2 regions of the Variovorax sp. 38R genome follow, and region 1 is predicted to be linked to the other one. Evidence: predicted binding sites of a transcription regulator. Region 1 holds the regulator's gene; the other holds the start of a gene.
The links. Region 1 encodes sigma-54, which starts transcription at its own class of promoters, with help from an activator protein. Its sites were predicted from a motif close to TGGCANGNAANCTGCTTT; they were not measured.

Region 1 (7,520 bases):
TGACGGGCCTGCCCTTCTCGCCGCAGCGTCTGAAGCTCTACAGCTGGCACAAGTGGGCCGGCATCACCATCCTCCTGTTGTCGGCGCTGCGGCTGCTGTGGCGCCTCACGCACCGCCCGCCGCCGCTGTCGGCGCGGGTGCTGGCGGCCATGCCGACCTGGCAGCGGGCTGCCCACCGCATCAGCCACCTGCTGATGTACCTGCTGTTCTTCGCGGTCCCGCTGTTCGGCTGGGCCTACAGCTCGGGCATGGGCGTGCCGGTCGTGTGGTTCGGCCTGCTGCCGCTGCCCGACCTGGTGGCGGTCGACAAGGACTTCGCCGAGGCCGTGCTCAAGCCGCTGCACCAGCGCAGCGCCTACCTGCTGGCCGGCGTCACGCTGCTGCATGTGGCGGCGGCGCTCAAGCACCACTGGATCGACCGCGACGGTCTGTTGCAACGCATGTGGCCCGCGCCACGCAAGGAATCCGCCGGATGACGACGCGTCTTTTGTGGGGCGCCGCCGCCCTCCTCAGCCTCGCGCTGCAGGCCGCGGCCGAGCCGACGCCGGCCACCGCGAAGCTGGTGCCCGAGAAGAGCCAGATCGCCTTCGTCAGCAAGCAGATGGGCGTGCCGGTGGAAGGCAGCTTCAAGCGCTTCGACGCGCAGGTCGCCTTCGATCCGAAGAAGCCCGAGGGCGGCTCGGTCGTGTTGCAGATCGACACCGCCAGCGCCGCCTTCGGCATCCCGATGAGCGATGCCGAGCTGCCCAAGCCGACCTGGTTCGACACCACGCATTTCCCGCAGGCCAGCTTCCGCTCGAGCGCCATCAAGGCGCTGGGCGAGGGCCGCTTCGAGATGGCCGGCAAGCTCACCATCAAGGGCGTCAGCAAGGCCGTGACGGTGCCGGTGAGCATCACGTCGTCGGGCGGCGCCTATTCGGTCGCCACGGGCACGCTGACGATCCAGCGGCTCGACTACAAGGTCGGCGACGGCGAATGGACCGACACCTCCGTGGTCGGCAACGAGGTGCAGGTGCGCTTCAAGCTGACGCTCACGGGCCTCGGGCCGCTGTGATGACGATCCCTTTTCCCATGCCCATGCATCCCTCTTCTTCCGCCATGAACAAGCTCTTCTTTGCCGCGGCCCTCTGCGCGGGCGCGGCCCTGCCGCTGGCCGCGACGGCCCAGGAATACACCGCGCCGCCGCTGGCCGCCAAGCCCGCGGGCGGGCCGGTCAAGAACGCCAGCTACGTGATCGACCCGACCCACACCTTCGTGATGTACGAGATGGGCCACTACGGCACCACCACCAACCGCGGACGCTTCAGCACCAAGGACGGCTCGGTGCAGATCGATGGCAGCGGCACCGGCGGCAAGGTCGACATCACGATGGACATCAGCTCCATCAACACCGGCGTCGATCTGCTCAACCGCCACGTGCAGAGCAAGGACTTCTTCAACGTGGCCGAATTCCCCACCGGCCGCTTCGTGGCCGAGCGCATCGACTTCAGCGGCGACAAGGTGACCGACGTGCCCGGCACGCTCACGCTCATGGGCCAGACCAAGCCGGTGACGCTGAAGGCCGTGCGCTTCAACTGCTACCTGAACCCGCTCATCAACCGCCAGGTCTGCGGCGGCGACTTCGAGGCCACCGTGCAGCGCAGCGACTGGGGCATCACCTGGGGCCTGAACTTCGGCTTCGAGAACAAGGTGAAGCTGCTGGTGCAGGTCGAGGCCGTGAACGTGCAGCAATGACGACGACGCAAGGAGCCGCTCGATGATGGACACCACCCTTTCCCTGCTCGGCATCGCCGGCGCCATGGCTGTCGGCGCAATGAGCCCTGGCCCGAGTTTCGTGATGGTGGCGCGCACCGCCGTGGCGTCGCGCAGCGACGGGCTCGCTGCCGCACTGGGCATGGGTGCCGGCGGGCTGGCGTTCTCGATCGCGGCGCTGGCCGGGCTGCAGGCGGCGTTCCTCGCGGTGCCGGGGCTGTACCTCGCGATCAAGGCCTTCGGCGGCGCGTACCTGATCTACCTGGGCTTTCGCATCTGGCGCGGCGCGCGTCAGCCGCTCGCGATCACGCCCGACACGGACGCCTCGCCGCGCGGGCAAGGCCGCAGTGGGCGCACCTTCCTGCTCGGCCTGGCCACGCAGGTCAGCAACCCGAAGACGGCGGTGGTGTACGCGAGCATCTTCGCGGCCTTCCTGCCGCGCGAGGTGCCGCTGGTGCTGGCGCTCGCGGTGCCGGCGGTGATCTTCTGCATCGAGACGGGCTGGTACGCGATCGTCGCGCTGGCGCTGTCCTCGGCCGCGCCGCGCGCGGCCTACCTGCGCTACAAGACTTGGATCGACCGCGCGGCCGGCGGCGTGATGGGACTGCTGGGCCTGCGGCTCGTGTGGTCGGCGGTGCGCGGCACCTGAGCCGCTACAGCAGACTCTCGGGCGTGAGCGGCGACAGCAGCTCGAGCATGGTGCGGTCCCAGAAACCCGAGTCGGGTTCTTCGTGCAGCACGGTGGTCTTGCCGCCTTCCTCGCTGACCCACTCGATGCGTCGCGAGTCTTCGGCAAACCGCAACCGGTAGGCGCCCTGCTGCTTGAGCACGTCGAGCAGCTTCAAGGTCTGCTGCGCCATCTCGGGGCTGCGGATGAACAGGCCGATCTCGGTGTTGTGGATCTCGGAGCGCGGATCGAAATTCATCGAGCCGACGAACAGGATGCGCTGGTCGATCACCGCCGACTTGGCGTGCAGCCGCCCCACCGACGTGCCGAACAGACCCAGCCGCACGCTGCGCCGCGTGCGCGCGGAACTCAGCTCGTGCAGCTCGGCGCCCAGCGCGAGCATGTCGGCGCGGTAGCGGCGGTAGGCGGTGTGGACCAGCGGCTCGTCGGTGGCCGCGAGCGAGTTGGTGACCACGCTGATCTTCACGTTGCGCCCGCGGATCTCGCGCATCACCTCCAGCCCCGACGCGCCCGGGATCAGGTAGGGCGAGACCAGCGTCACCTCGCTGCGCGCGCGGCGCATCTGCTCGACCACGTTGTAGCGCACGCTGTCGACATCGAGCAGCGGCACGCCGCCATACGACGCGGTCTTGCCGATCACGCGGTCGGGCGAATCGGCGTACGCCTCGGCGGTGGTCCAGATCAGGCCGAGCTTGCCGGCATCAAGGTCGTCGGCCACCGGGCTGTAGCCGAGCAGGTCGTTGGGCGCGGGCTTGGGCGGCGGGGGTGTGGTGTCGGGGCCGGTGGCGGCGTCGAAGCGGCGCTGCAGTTCTTCGCGCGGCAGGTCGGTGCGCACGACGGAGCCGATCGGGCGCACGTGCGGGCTGTTCCAGTACTGGTCGAACAGCACGCCCAGGCGCGGGATCAATGCGCCCGTGACGAAGGTGTCGAGATCGATGAAGTTCTGGCCCGAGGTGCGCCGGAAGTACTGGTTGCCGATGTTGCGCCCGCCCGCCACCGCCATCGCGCCGTCGGCGATGAAGAGCTTGTTGTGCATGCGGCGATTGACGCGGCTGAAGTCGAACAGCGACGCGGTGAAGCGCTTGAGCAGGCTGCCGCGCCCGGCCGGGAACGGGTTGAACAGGCGCAGCTCCACGTTCGGCGTGGCGGCCAGGCCGAGCAGCAGCTCGTCTTCGCCGGACGTGTACAGGTCGTCCATCAACAGGCGCACGCGCACGCCGCGCTGGGCGGCGTCGCGCAGGGTGCGCAGCAGGTAGCGACCGGTCTCGTCGTTCTCGATCTGGTAGTACTGCACGTCGAGCGTGCGCTGCGCGCGGCGCGCGAGCTGCAGCCGCGTGTCGAAGGCGAAGTCGCCACCGGGCATGAGGCGAAAGCCGCTGAGGTCGGGGTCGGGCTGCGAGGCCAGCGCGATCTTGCCGAGCGCAGTGTCGGCCGAGACGGCGATGGCCTGGGTGGGTGCGCGCGGTGCTTCGTCGGGCAGCGTGGCGCAGCCGGTGAACAGCAACGCCGCCGCGATGACGAAAACCCAATGCCCACAGCGCGACAGCAGGCGACGGGTCATCGTCGGCTTTCTACAGGGCCTTGCGCAGGTTGGCGGGCGCGATGCGCAGCGCTTCGCGGTACTTGGCCACGGTGCGGCGCGCGCACTCGATGCCCTGCTCTTTCAGCATCTCGGAAATCTGGCTGTCGGACAGCGGCTTCTTGATGCTCTCGGAGCTCACGAACTGCTTGATGAGCGCGCGCACTGCTGTGCTCGACGCGTTGCCGCCGGTCTCGGTGCCCAGCGCCGAACCGAAGAAGTACTTGAGCTCGACGGTGCCGAAGGGCGTCGACATGTACTTGGCGGTGGTCACGCGCGAGATGGTCGATTCGTGCAGGCCCAGCTCGTCGGCGATCTCGCGCAGCACCAGCGGGCGCATCGCGAGTTCGCCGTGCACGAAGTAGCTCTTCTGCCGTTCGACGATGGCGTTGCTCACGCGCAGGATGGTGTCGAAGCGCTGCTGGATGTTCTTGATGAACCAGCGCGCCTCCTGCAGCCGCTGCGACAGCGCCTGGCTGCCCTCGCCCTTGTGCGCCTTGAGCGCACCGGCGTAGATGTCGTGCACGCGCAGGCGCGGCATGACCTCGGGGTTCAGCATGACGCGGAACTTGATGTTGGTGCCGCGGCCCGTCTTGGTGACGATCACGTCGGGCACGACGATGTTGCGTTCGACGTCGACAAAACGGCGGCCCGGCTTGGGCTCCAGGCGCGCAATGATCTGCAGCGCCGAGCGCACCAGCTCTTCGTTCGTGCGCGTGAGCGTGGCCAGGCGCTTGAAGTCGCGCCGCGCGAGCAGCTCCATCGGCTGCTTGCAGATCGCGATGGCGGTCTTGCGCACGAGCGCTTCGGCCTCGGTCTCGTCTTCGTTCGCGAGCGCCTTCAGCTGGATGCTCAGGCATTCGCCGAGGTCGCGCGCGCCGACACCGACGGGCTCCAGACTCTGCAGCAGGCCGAGCGCCACCTGAAAGTGGTGCACGAGGTCGTCGAACTGGTCGTTGTCGTCGCCCGCCAGGCCCGAGGCCAATGCGGGCAGCGAGTCTTCGAGGTAGCCGTCGTCGTTGAGCGATTCGATCAAAAAGCGCAGCGCGGCGCAGTCGTTTTCGTTGAGCCGCAGGGTCAGCGCCTGGCGGTGCAGGAACGATTGCAGCGACTCCTGGCTGCGCGCGAGTTCGGTGGCGTCGGCGCGCTCGTCATCGCCGAGGTTGTTCTGGCGTGCGGGCGCGTCGCTGCCCCACTCGCTGTCGTCGGGCGCCATCTCGACGGTGCCGTCGCCTTCCCAGTCGGGCTCGCGCTCGGTGATCTCGGCGGCGGGGCCGTCGGATTCCGGTGTGGACGTGGTCGCTTCGCTGGAAGCGGTGGAGGCACTGGGGGCGGACGGCGCGAAATCGCCCTCGCCGCTGTCACCACCGTCGTCGCGCGGCACGGGCGTGTCGACAGCATCGAGCCCGAATTCCTCGCGCGCCGCTTCTTCCGCGGTGCGTTCGAGGAACGGGTTCTCGTCCAGCATCTGCTCCACCTCCTGGCTCAGTTCGAGCGTGGAGAGTTGGAGCAGGCGAATGGACTGCTGCAGCTGCGGCGTGAGCGCCAGATGCTGCGAGACGCGAAGGGACAGCCCTTGCTTCATGGAGACGCGCCCCTCCCTTACATGCGGAAGTGCTCGCCCAGGTACACCCTGCGTACCTCGGCGTTGTCGACGATCTCCGAGGGTGTGCCTTGTGCCAGCACGTGCCCGTCGCTGATGATGAACGCGTGATCGCAGATGCCCAGCGTTTCACGCACGTTGTGGTCGGTGATGAGCACGCCGATGCCGCGCTCTTTCAGGAAACTGATGATCCGCTGGATCTCGATCACGGCGATCGGGTCGATGCCGGCGAAGGGCTCGTCCAGCAGGATGAAGCGCGGTTGCGTGGCCAGCGCGCGTGCAATTTCGACGCGGCGGCGCTCGCCGCCCGACAGCGCGAGCGCGGGCGAATCGCGCAGGTGATCGACGCGCAGGTCGGACAGCAGGTCGGCCAGTCGCTCTTCGGTGGCCTGCTTCGACAACGGCACCATGCGGCCGTTGGCGTCGGGCTCGCGCTGCAGCTCGAGCACGGCACGCACGTTTTCCTCGACCGTGAGCTTGCGGAAGATCGAGGCTTCCTGCGGCAGGTAGCTCAGGCCCATGCGCGCGCGGCGGTGAATGGGCATGTGGGCGATGGGCTCGCCGTCGATGGTGATCTCGCCGGCATCGGCGCGCACCAGCCCGACGATCATGTAGAACGAGGTGGTCTTGCCCGCGCCGTTGGGGCCGAGCAGTCCGACGACCTCACCCTTCTGCACATCGAGCGAAACGTCTTTCACGACCGTGCGGCTGCCGTAGCTCTTCTTGAGGCCGCGCGCCACGAGGCGGCTGCCGGGGACGCCGTCGGCGGTCGTCTGGGTTCCTGCGGTTTCGATCACTTGCGCCCTTCCCCATCGGTGCTGCCGCCCAGCGTGGTGCTCGGGCGCAGCCCGGCGCCGGGCGCGGGGGTGGGTGCCGGAGCGGCGGGCTTCTTGCCGCCGGCTGCCGGTGCGGAGCCGCCCGCCGCCGGGGCCGCGGCGGCCTTCGGCGTGAGGATGGCCTTCACGCGGCCACCGCTGCCCCCCGAGACGCCGGCGTTCGGCGGCACGAGGGAGCCGTTGACGGTGTAGGTGTCGTTGCTCTGGTCGTAGACGATCAGCGCACCGCTGCTCTCGTCGTTGGCCGTGGCGCCCACCAGCCGGCGCATGACGGCGCGGCGGATGAACTTGACGTTGTCGGCGCGGCTGTCGTACTCGATGACTTCCGACTCGCCCTCGATCCACTCGTCGCCGGCGTTGCGCTTCTGCTTGTAATAGGCCAGCTTGCCGGGCGCCGCCGTGACCACGCCGTACTGGTAGCCCTCGGCGTCCTGGCGCACGTCCAGCCGCGCACCGCGGATGATGATCGTGCCCTTCGTGACCAGCACGTTGCCGGTGAACACGCTGGTCTGTTTCAGGTCGTCGTAGCGCATCGAGTCGGACTCGATGTTCATCGGCTTGGTGCGGTCGGCGGTTTCAGCCAGGGCGCCGGAGGCGGCTCCGGCCAGCACCAGCGCGCCGAAAGCCAGGCGGCCGAGGCGACGAAGGGTGGGGAATGTGGGGATGGAGGGCAATGTCATAAAGGCACGAAACTTGCTCTGAAACATTGTATGCGTGGGACGGTGATTGCCCACCGCCGCCAATGAAAAAGCCCGCCGAAGCGGGCCTTGCATTCGACCAGAAAACAGGTCGTCGGGGGTCAGCCCTTCTTGGCTTCGCCGGTCAGGAAGGTCGCCACTTGCAGCACCTTGGCCATGCTGCCGGCGGTTTCGCCGTCGACATACCAGCGGCCTGCCACGGCCAGGGCTGGCACGCCGGCGACCTTGTAGGCCTCGGTCTGTTGCGCCGCGCGGCGGGCCTTGCTGGCCACGCCGAAGGACGCAAAGGTTTCCTTGAACTTGGCACCGTCGAGGCCGGCGCGCTCGGCCCAGGCCTGGATGTTGGCTTCGCCGTTCAGGTTCT
Region 2 (7,520 bases), 2.8 Mb from region 1:
GCAGCGACGACAGCACGTTCCAGCCCACGCCCTGGTCGTTCGGCCCCTTGCTGTAGAACGGATCGCTGAACACGGTGAGCGCCTGCTGCCAGGTGGCGAGCGGCGTGGGGAAGCCGGTGGTGCTCTTCATGGCGACGATTTCCCAGACCAGCACGAGCAGGCCGAAACCCAGGAACGGCGGGAGCACACGCATCCAGAAGGCGCGCAGGTCGAGAGGCGTGCGTGGCTTCTTCTCTTTCTCCGCGCGGGGGAGTGGGGCAGCCTTGGCGTGGGCCGCACCCTCACCCCGGCCCTCTCCCGCATGCGGGAGAGGGAGGGATGCGTTCAGGGGCGAGTGAAAGACAGCGCTGACCATGGTGTGTTTCTCCTCGTGCATCAAACGTGCAACTTGAACGAGTCCGCGTACTTCTTCGGGTCCTTGCCGTCCCAGACGGTGCCGTCGAAGAGCTTGCTGCTGCGCATCGTGTCCTTGGGGACGGGCGTCTGCGTGGCGGCGGCGGCCTGCTTGTAGATGTCGATGCGGTTGATCTCGGTGGCCACCTTCAGGTAGTCGGGGTGCTCTTTCAAGAGGCCCCAGCGCTTGTGCTGCGTGAGGAACCACATGCCGTCCGACAGGTACGGGAAGTTCACGGCGCCGCCGTTGTAGAACTTCATGTGGTTGGGGTCGTCCCAGCTCTTGCCCAGGCCGTTGACGTAGCGGCCCAGGATGCGCTGGTTGATGGCGTCCACGCTGGTGTTGACGTAGCTCTTGTCAGCGATGGTTTCGGCCATCTTGTTCTTGTTCTGCAGGCCGGTGTCGATCCACTTGCTGGCCTCGAGGATCGCGGCCGTGACGGCGCGCGCGGTGTTCGGGTACTTCTTCGTGAACTCCGCGGTGCAGCCCAGCACCTTCTCGGGGTGGTCCTTCCAGATGTCCTGCGTGGTGATGGCCGTGATGCCGATGCCGTCCATGATGGCGCGCTGGCCCCAGGGCTCGCCCACGCAGTAGCCGTCCATGTTGCCCACGCGCATGTTGGCGACCATCTGCGGGGGCGGCACGGTGATGTTCTTCACGTCCTTGAACGGATCGATGCCGGCCGAGGCGAGCCAGTAGTAGAGCCACATGGCGTGCGTGCCGGTGGGGAAGGTCTGGGCGAAGGTGTACTCGCGCTTCTCGGTGGCGATGAGCTTGGCGAGCGAGGCGGCATCGACCGCGCCCTTGTCGGCCAGCTTCTTCGACAGCGTGATGGCCTGGCCGTTGTTGTTGAGGGTCATGAGCACGGCCATGTCCTTCTTGGGGCCGCTCAGGCCCAGGTGCATGCCGTAGACCAGGCCGTAGAGCACATGCGCCATGTCGAGGTCGCCGTTGGAGAGCTTGTCGCGCACGCCGGCCCAGCTGGCTTCCTTGCTGGGGACGATCTTCACGCCGTACTTCTTGTCGATGCCCAGCACCGAAGCCATTACCACGCTGGCGCAGTCGGTCAGCGGGATGAAGCCGATCTTCACTTCTTCCTTCTCCGGCTTGTCCGAGCCCTGGGCCCAGACGGCGGCGCGCAGCGCGGGGTCGATGCCCACGGCGCCGAGGGCGGCGGCCTGCAGCACGCGGCGCCGGCTCAGTTTGGTTTTCAGCAGCAGATCGGACATGGGCGGGGCTCCAGAAGTGAAAGACAAAAACGAAAAGGCGTCCGCACCGCGCAGGGGCTGCTCGTGAACGAGCCCTTGCGGGATGGGGACGCCTTTGTCCGGTTCGGTGGGCCGCACCCGCCGTTGGGTGCAACCTGCCTCAAGACCTTGCGGTCTGTGACAAGCTCCATGCAAGCGGTGTGCCAGCCCGAAACTGCCGGTGGAAGCTATGGAAAAGATAGCTGGCAGGGCGCGCCGGTGCAGGGGAAAGTTCCTGCGGGCTGGCAAACCCGGGCGACGCACAACTGTTGTGCGCTGCACCAATCCAAGCGGCCCGGCTCAGCGCCGCGGTGCGGGCTCGAGCGGCAGGTAGTCGGCCATGGCCAGCATCGACTCGGCCACGTCGACGAGGCGGCGCTTCTGGTTCATGGCGGTCTGGCGCAGCATCTTGTGCGCCTCGGCTTCGCTCAGGCGGCGGTGCGCCATCAGCAGGCCCTTGGCGCGCTCGACGATCTTGCGTTCGTTGAGCGAGGCACGCACGGTGTCGAGTTCGTCGCTCATGGCCTGCAGGCGCTGCGACTGCTCCTGGACCATGTCGAGCACCGAGCGCTCGAGGTGGCGCCCGAGCTGCGCCGGCGTGGCGTCCTGCGCCTGCTGGGCATCGTCGAAGAACAGCGCACCGCCGGCCTGCGGGGCCAGCGTGCCGAGCAGCTGCCGGTAGGCGGCCAGCTCGCTGCGGGCCTGGGCGGTCTTGTGGTCGCACAGCGCGCGCAGGTCGGCGGAGAGGCGGTTCTCGACCGTCTGCATGGCGTCGATGCGCCGCGTGCAGCAGTCGAACCAGGCCTGGCTCAGCAGCGCATCGGCCGGCACCGAGGTGGCGCCCTTGCGGCGCAGGCGTTCGAGTTCGGCCAGCACGGCGTCGGACTGGCTGTCGTGCCAGAGCGTGCGCACCGCGTCGCCCGAGAAATCGATGAACACCTGGAAGCAGCGCTCCTGCGACTCGATGAGGTGCCGCCATTGCTGGCGCTGCGCCTCGTCGCCGCGGCCCAGCGCGAGCGCGGCGGCGCCGAAGGCACGCTCCTGGCCCGCGAACTCTTTGCCCTGCATGAAATTGAACATCGCCACCAGCAGGCGCGAGATCTCGGGGTCGGTGGCGCCGTCGGCCGCTTCGAACACCACGGCCAGCAGGCCGGCGACCAGCTTGGCGAAGGCGGCCACGGCCTGTGCCGGCTGGAGGTCGAGCGCGTCGATGCGCTGGCGCAGCGCGGGCAGGGCGTCCAGGCCCGGCAGCACCCAGGCGATGCGGCTGAACAGGCGCGCGCCGTGGCCGGCGCCCACCACGCGGTGGTGCTCGGCTTCGAGCCGGTCGAAGCCGGCGCGCACCTGCTGCTCGAGCGCGAGGCATTCGGCGATCTGCGGACCGCGCTGGTCGGCGAAGCGCCCGCCGTGCGAGGCGAGGAACACGTTCGACATGCCGCGCTCGCGCTGCAGCGCATGCACGAGCCGCCCGATCGCGCCGACCAGTTCGCTGGTGCGCGCGAGCTGGTCCAGCGCGTCGATCTCGCATCGGCGCGCGGCGATCAGGAAGTTCAGGCCGGAGGTCATTCGTGGGGAAGTGGGGAGGGCGCACCTCACTCGTGCAACTTCCGTGCCTCGCTTGCCCCTTCGCGGGCGCCGCCGACGGGCGACCCCTACACTCGGCGCCATGCTCTTGTTGGGAATCGAATCATCCTGCGACGAGACCGGCGTGGCGCTGGTCGAGTCGCACGGCGACGCACTGCCGCTGCTGCGTTCGCACGCGCTGCACAGCCAGATCGCCATGCACCAGGCCTACGGTGGCGTGGTGCCCGAGCTGGCCAGCCGCGACCACATCCGCCGCGTGCTGCCGCTCACCGAAGCCGTCATGGCCGAGGCCGGGCGCTCGCTCGCCGAGATCGACGTGGTGGCCTACACGCGCGGCCCGGGCCTGGCCGGTGCGCTGCTCGTGGGCGCGGGCGTGGCCTGTGCGCTCGGCGTGGCGCTGGGCAAGCCGGTGCTGGGCGTGCATCACCTCGAAGGGCATCTGCTGTCGCCGTTCCTGAGCGCCGACCCGCCCGAATTTCCGTTCGTGGCGCTGCTGGTGTCGGGCGGCCACACGCAGCTGATGCGGGTCGACGGCGTGGGCCGCTACGAACTGCTCGGCGAAACCATCGACGACGCGGCCGGCGAGGCCTTCGACAAGAGCGCCAAGCTCATGGGCCTGCCGTACCCCGGCGGCCCCTGGCTCGCGAAGCTGGCCGAAGAGGGCGATGCCGCGGCCTTCAAGCTGCCGCGCCCGCTGCTGCACAGCGGCGATCTCGACTTTTCATTTGCCGGCCTGAAGACGGCCGTGCTCACGCAGGCCAAGAAGCTCGGCGACCAGCTCGACGTGCGCAAGGCCGACCTGGCGGCTTCCACGCAAGCGGCGATCGTCGAGGTGCTGCTGAAGAAGTCGCTCGCGGCGCTCGACCAGACCGGCCTGAAACGGCTGGTGGTGGCGGGGGGCGTGGGGGCCAACAAGAACCTGCGCGAGCAGCTGAACGCGGCGTGTGCGAAGCGCAAGGTGCGCGTGCACTACCCCGAGCTGCACCTGTGCACCGACAACGGCGCCATGATCGCCATGGCGGCCGCCATGCGGCTGCAGTCGGGCTTGTCGCAGGCTTCGGAGCGCTATGCCTTCGACGTCAAGCCGCGATGGCCGATGGCATCGCTGATGACGCCCGAGACGCCACAGCCGGAAACCGCATAGCCGGCGCGCGTGCGCCGCGCACCAGCGCGGGCAGCGAGGGCAGCGGCAGCACGTCGAGCACATTGCGCCAGAGCTGGCGCCACTCGGGCCAGTCGTGGCCGCCTTCGGTGGTGAACACGCGCCCCGGGGGCAGGGCGTCGGCCAGCAGCTTGTGGTTGCTGGCAAAACGGTCGGCCAGGCCGAAACCCAGGTAGAGCGGCGGCAGGTCCTTGGAAGGCTTCGCTGCCAGGTACTGCTGGAAGAAGGGCCAGAGCTTGCGGTCAGGTTCCTCGTCGGGCTGAGGCCCGGTGGGCGCCTGCCAGGTGCGCAGGCCGCCGGCCTTCTTGATTTCCGCGCCGAGCACGCGGCGCCCGAGGTAGGGCGCCAGCGCCACGATGCCGTCCACCGAGCCCGGCCGCGCCAGTTCGTGGATCAGCGCACCGAAACCGCCGATGGAAATGCCGACCAGCCAGATCGAGGTGTAGCCCTTGGCCCGCTGGGGCTCGATGACGTCGGCGTGCAGCCGCTCGCTGAGGGTCTGGTCGTAGTAGTAGGAGACGTCCGCATCGACCAGCAGCGAGTCGGCTGCCAGGTGCCGCTCGCGCACGGCGCTGATGAAGCCCTCGCGCTCGAACTCTTCAGGTTTGAGATACGCCCCTGGCAGGAAGATCAGGAGCGTGTCCGACTGTTCGTTGTCATTGGCTGACTGCAGGTGCGTTTTCATGGTGCCTTGAGGCACACCCGCTGTCCGCACCGTCCCGGGAACTCGATGCGTTTACGAGATGCCCACGAAGAAGAAAGTACTAATAAATCGTCACATCATGTGACGTTATACGGCACTATTGTGAATACGACGCTTGTTTAAAGTCAAAACAAGCTGTCACTAACATTTTCTTCGTGGGGGCATCGCTCGGACTAGTTGATCTGCAAGTTCGAAACCTGGCTTGCCGGCACCAGCTTGCCGAGCTTCAGGGTCAGCACGCCGTTCTCCAGCTTGGCGTCGCTGGTGGCCAGGTCGATGGCTTGCGGCAGCTCGTAAGCGAGCTTGATCTGGCGCTTGGCTTCGGCCTTGCTTTCGATGCGAACCACGGCCCCTTCGATGGCCACCGACAGGTCTTCACGCGACAGGCCGGGCACGTCGAGCGACAGCGTCCAGCTCTTGTCGTCCTGCTCGACCAGGGGCGAGCGGCGGGCGCCGGCAAAGGCGTCGTTCACGAAGCGCTCGAAAGCACGGTCGTGGGCACGGGGAGCGAAATGCGCGGTGCGGTGGGTGGGGGCGAAAAACATGGCTGAAACTCCTGGATGAATGAACACAACGGGGACATGGAATGTGTGTCCCTTACACTGCGCGGCCTTTCCATCGTGAGTGCCGCTTGACACCTCATCTAGGCGCATCGGCACGCGTTTCAAGACAATGAAAACCCCCTTTATTTGGCGCCGCCAGGCCTTGAAATTCGCAGCGGCGGCGCTATGCGCGACCCCGTTCGCCGGCTTCGCGCAGGCCCCGCCACCCGCCCCCATCCGGCTGGCGCTCATCGAGAGCATGAGCGGCCCGTTTGCCAACACCGGCGAGGCCGTGTTTCGCAACCTGCTGTGGGCGGTGGAGCGCGTGAATGCACGCGGCGGTGTGAAGCTGCCGGGCGGCGCGCGGCCGCTGCAGCTCGACCGCTACGACAGCAAGGGCCAGAACGAAGAGGCGCTCTCCGCGCTGCGCGCGGCCATGGACGATGGCACCCGCATCGTGCTGCAGGGCAACTCGTCGGTGACGGCGGCGGCACTGATCGATGCCATCGACAAGAACAACGAGCGCGACCCGTCGCGGCGCGCGATCTTCCTGAACTACTCGGCGGTCGATCCGGTGCTGACCAACGAGCGTTGCAGCTTCTGGCACTTCCGCTTCGACGCCCATGCCGACATGCGCGTGGCCGCGCTGATGGATGTGGTCAAGGACGATGCGGCGCTCAAGCGCGTCTACCTGATCGGCCAGGACTACAGCTTCGGCCAGGCCGTACTGCGCGAATCGCGCCGCCAGCTCGGCGCGCAGCGCCCCGACGTGGAGATCGTCGGCGACGAGCTGCACCCGATGGGCAAGGTGAAGGACTTCGCGCCCTACGCCACCAAGATCCTCGCCAGCGGCGCGCAGGCCGTGGTCACCGGCAACTGGGGCAACGACCTCACGCTGCTCGTGAAGGCTGCGCGCGAAGCCGGTTTCAACGGCACCTTCTACACCTTCTACGGCAACGCACTGGGCGCGCCCGCCGCCATCGGCGACGCGGGCATCGGCCGCGTGGTCGCCGTGGCCGACTGGCTGCCGAACGTGCAGACGCCGCAGTCCGAAGCCTTCTACCGCGCGTTCCGCACGCGCTTTCCGCGGCCGGCCGACGACTACGTGCACATGCGCATGCAGTTGCTGGTCGAGTCGCTCGCGCAGGCGCTGGAACGCGCGGGCAACACCGAGGCCGTGCCGCTGGCGCGTGCGCTGGAGCAGGCCGACGTGAGCCTGTACGGCCAGCGCGGCCGCATGCGCGCGGCGGACCATCAGTTCCAGCAGCAGCTCGTGGTGGGCGTGATGGACAAGCAGGGCAAGCCCGGCGTGCAGTTCGACGTCGAGGGCTCGGGCTACGGCTTCCGCGTGATCAAGACGATCGCGCCCGAGCGCGCCGAGCAGCCCACCTCCTGCAAGATGAAGCGCCCTTGAGGCAGACGACCCCGACAGCACAGGAATCCCCAGACATGCGTGAAGCCATCCACCACCTCGAAGCCTCGAAGATCCGCGAAGTCGCCAACGCCGGCATGGGCCGCGACGACGTGCTCGCCTTCTGGTTCGGCGAGAGCGACGAGGTCACTCCCGAGGTGATCCGCCAGGCGGCCATCGAGTCGCTGCAGCGCGGCGAAACCTTCTACGCGCACAACCTCGGCCTGCCCGAACTGCGCGAAGCCATTGCGCGCTACACCAGCCGCCTGCATCCGGCGGTCGATGCCTCGCGCATCGCCGTCACCTCGGGCGGCGTGAGCGCACTGATGCTCGCGGTGCAGGCGCTGGTCGACGCAGGCGATGACGTGGTCGCCGTCACGCCTGTGTGGCCCAACCTCACGGCGCAGCCGGCGATCATGGGCGCGCAGGTGCGCACGGTGTCGCTGGTGCCGGTGAACGGACAGTGGACGCTCGACC

Region 2: IG196_RS20070 (CmpA/NrtA family ABC transporter substrate-binding protein) is a predicted target of sigma-54. The motif match lies at 1,791-1,808, and genes of this name have one in related genera.

What each region holds. Positions count from the first base shown of each region.
Region 1 covers NZ_CP062121.1:304,299-311,818, reverse strand. The annotation lists gene IG196_RS01370 (cytochrome b) at 1-476, shown strand, start outside; gene IG196_RS01365 (YceI family protein) at 473-1,054, shown strand; gene IG196_RS01360 (YceI family protein) at 1,099-1,734, shown strand; gene IG196_RS01355 (LysE family translocator) at 1,757-2,401, shown strand; gene IG196_RS01350 (phospholipase D family protein) at 2,406-4,001, opposite strand; gene rpoN (RNA polymerase factor sigma-54) at 4,012-5,604, opposite strand; gene lptB (LPS export ABC transporter ATP-binding protein) at 5,622-6,419, opposite strand; gene lptA (lipopolysaccharide transport periplasmic protein LptA) at 6,416-7,138, opposite strand; gene IG196_RS01330 (thiol:disulfide interchange protein DsbA/DsbL) at 7,258-7,520, opposite strand, start outside.
Region 2 covers NZ_CP062121.1:4,349,414-4,356,933, reverse strand. The annotation lists gene ntrB (nitrate ABC transporter permease) at 1-355, opposite strand, end outside; gene IG196_RS20070 (CmpA/NrtA family ABC transporter substrate-binding protein) at 376-1,623, opposite strand; gene IG196_RS20065 (nitrate regulatory protein) at 1,942-3,207, opposite strand; gene tsaD (tRNA (adenosine(37)-N6)-threonylcarbamoyltransferase complex transferase subunit TsaD) at 3,308-4,369, shown strand; gene IG196_RS20055 (alpha/beta hydrolase-fold protein) at 4,305-5,072, opposite strand; gene IG196_RS20050 (Hsp20/alpha crystallin family protein) at 5,264-5,635, opposite strand; gene IG196_RS20045 (branched-chain amino acid ABC transporter substrate-binding protein) at 5,763-7,046, shown strand; gene IG196_RS20040 (pyridoxal phosphate-dependent aminotransferase) at 7,043-7,520, shown strand, end outside.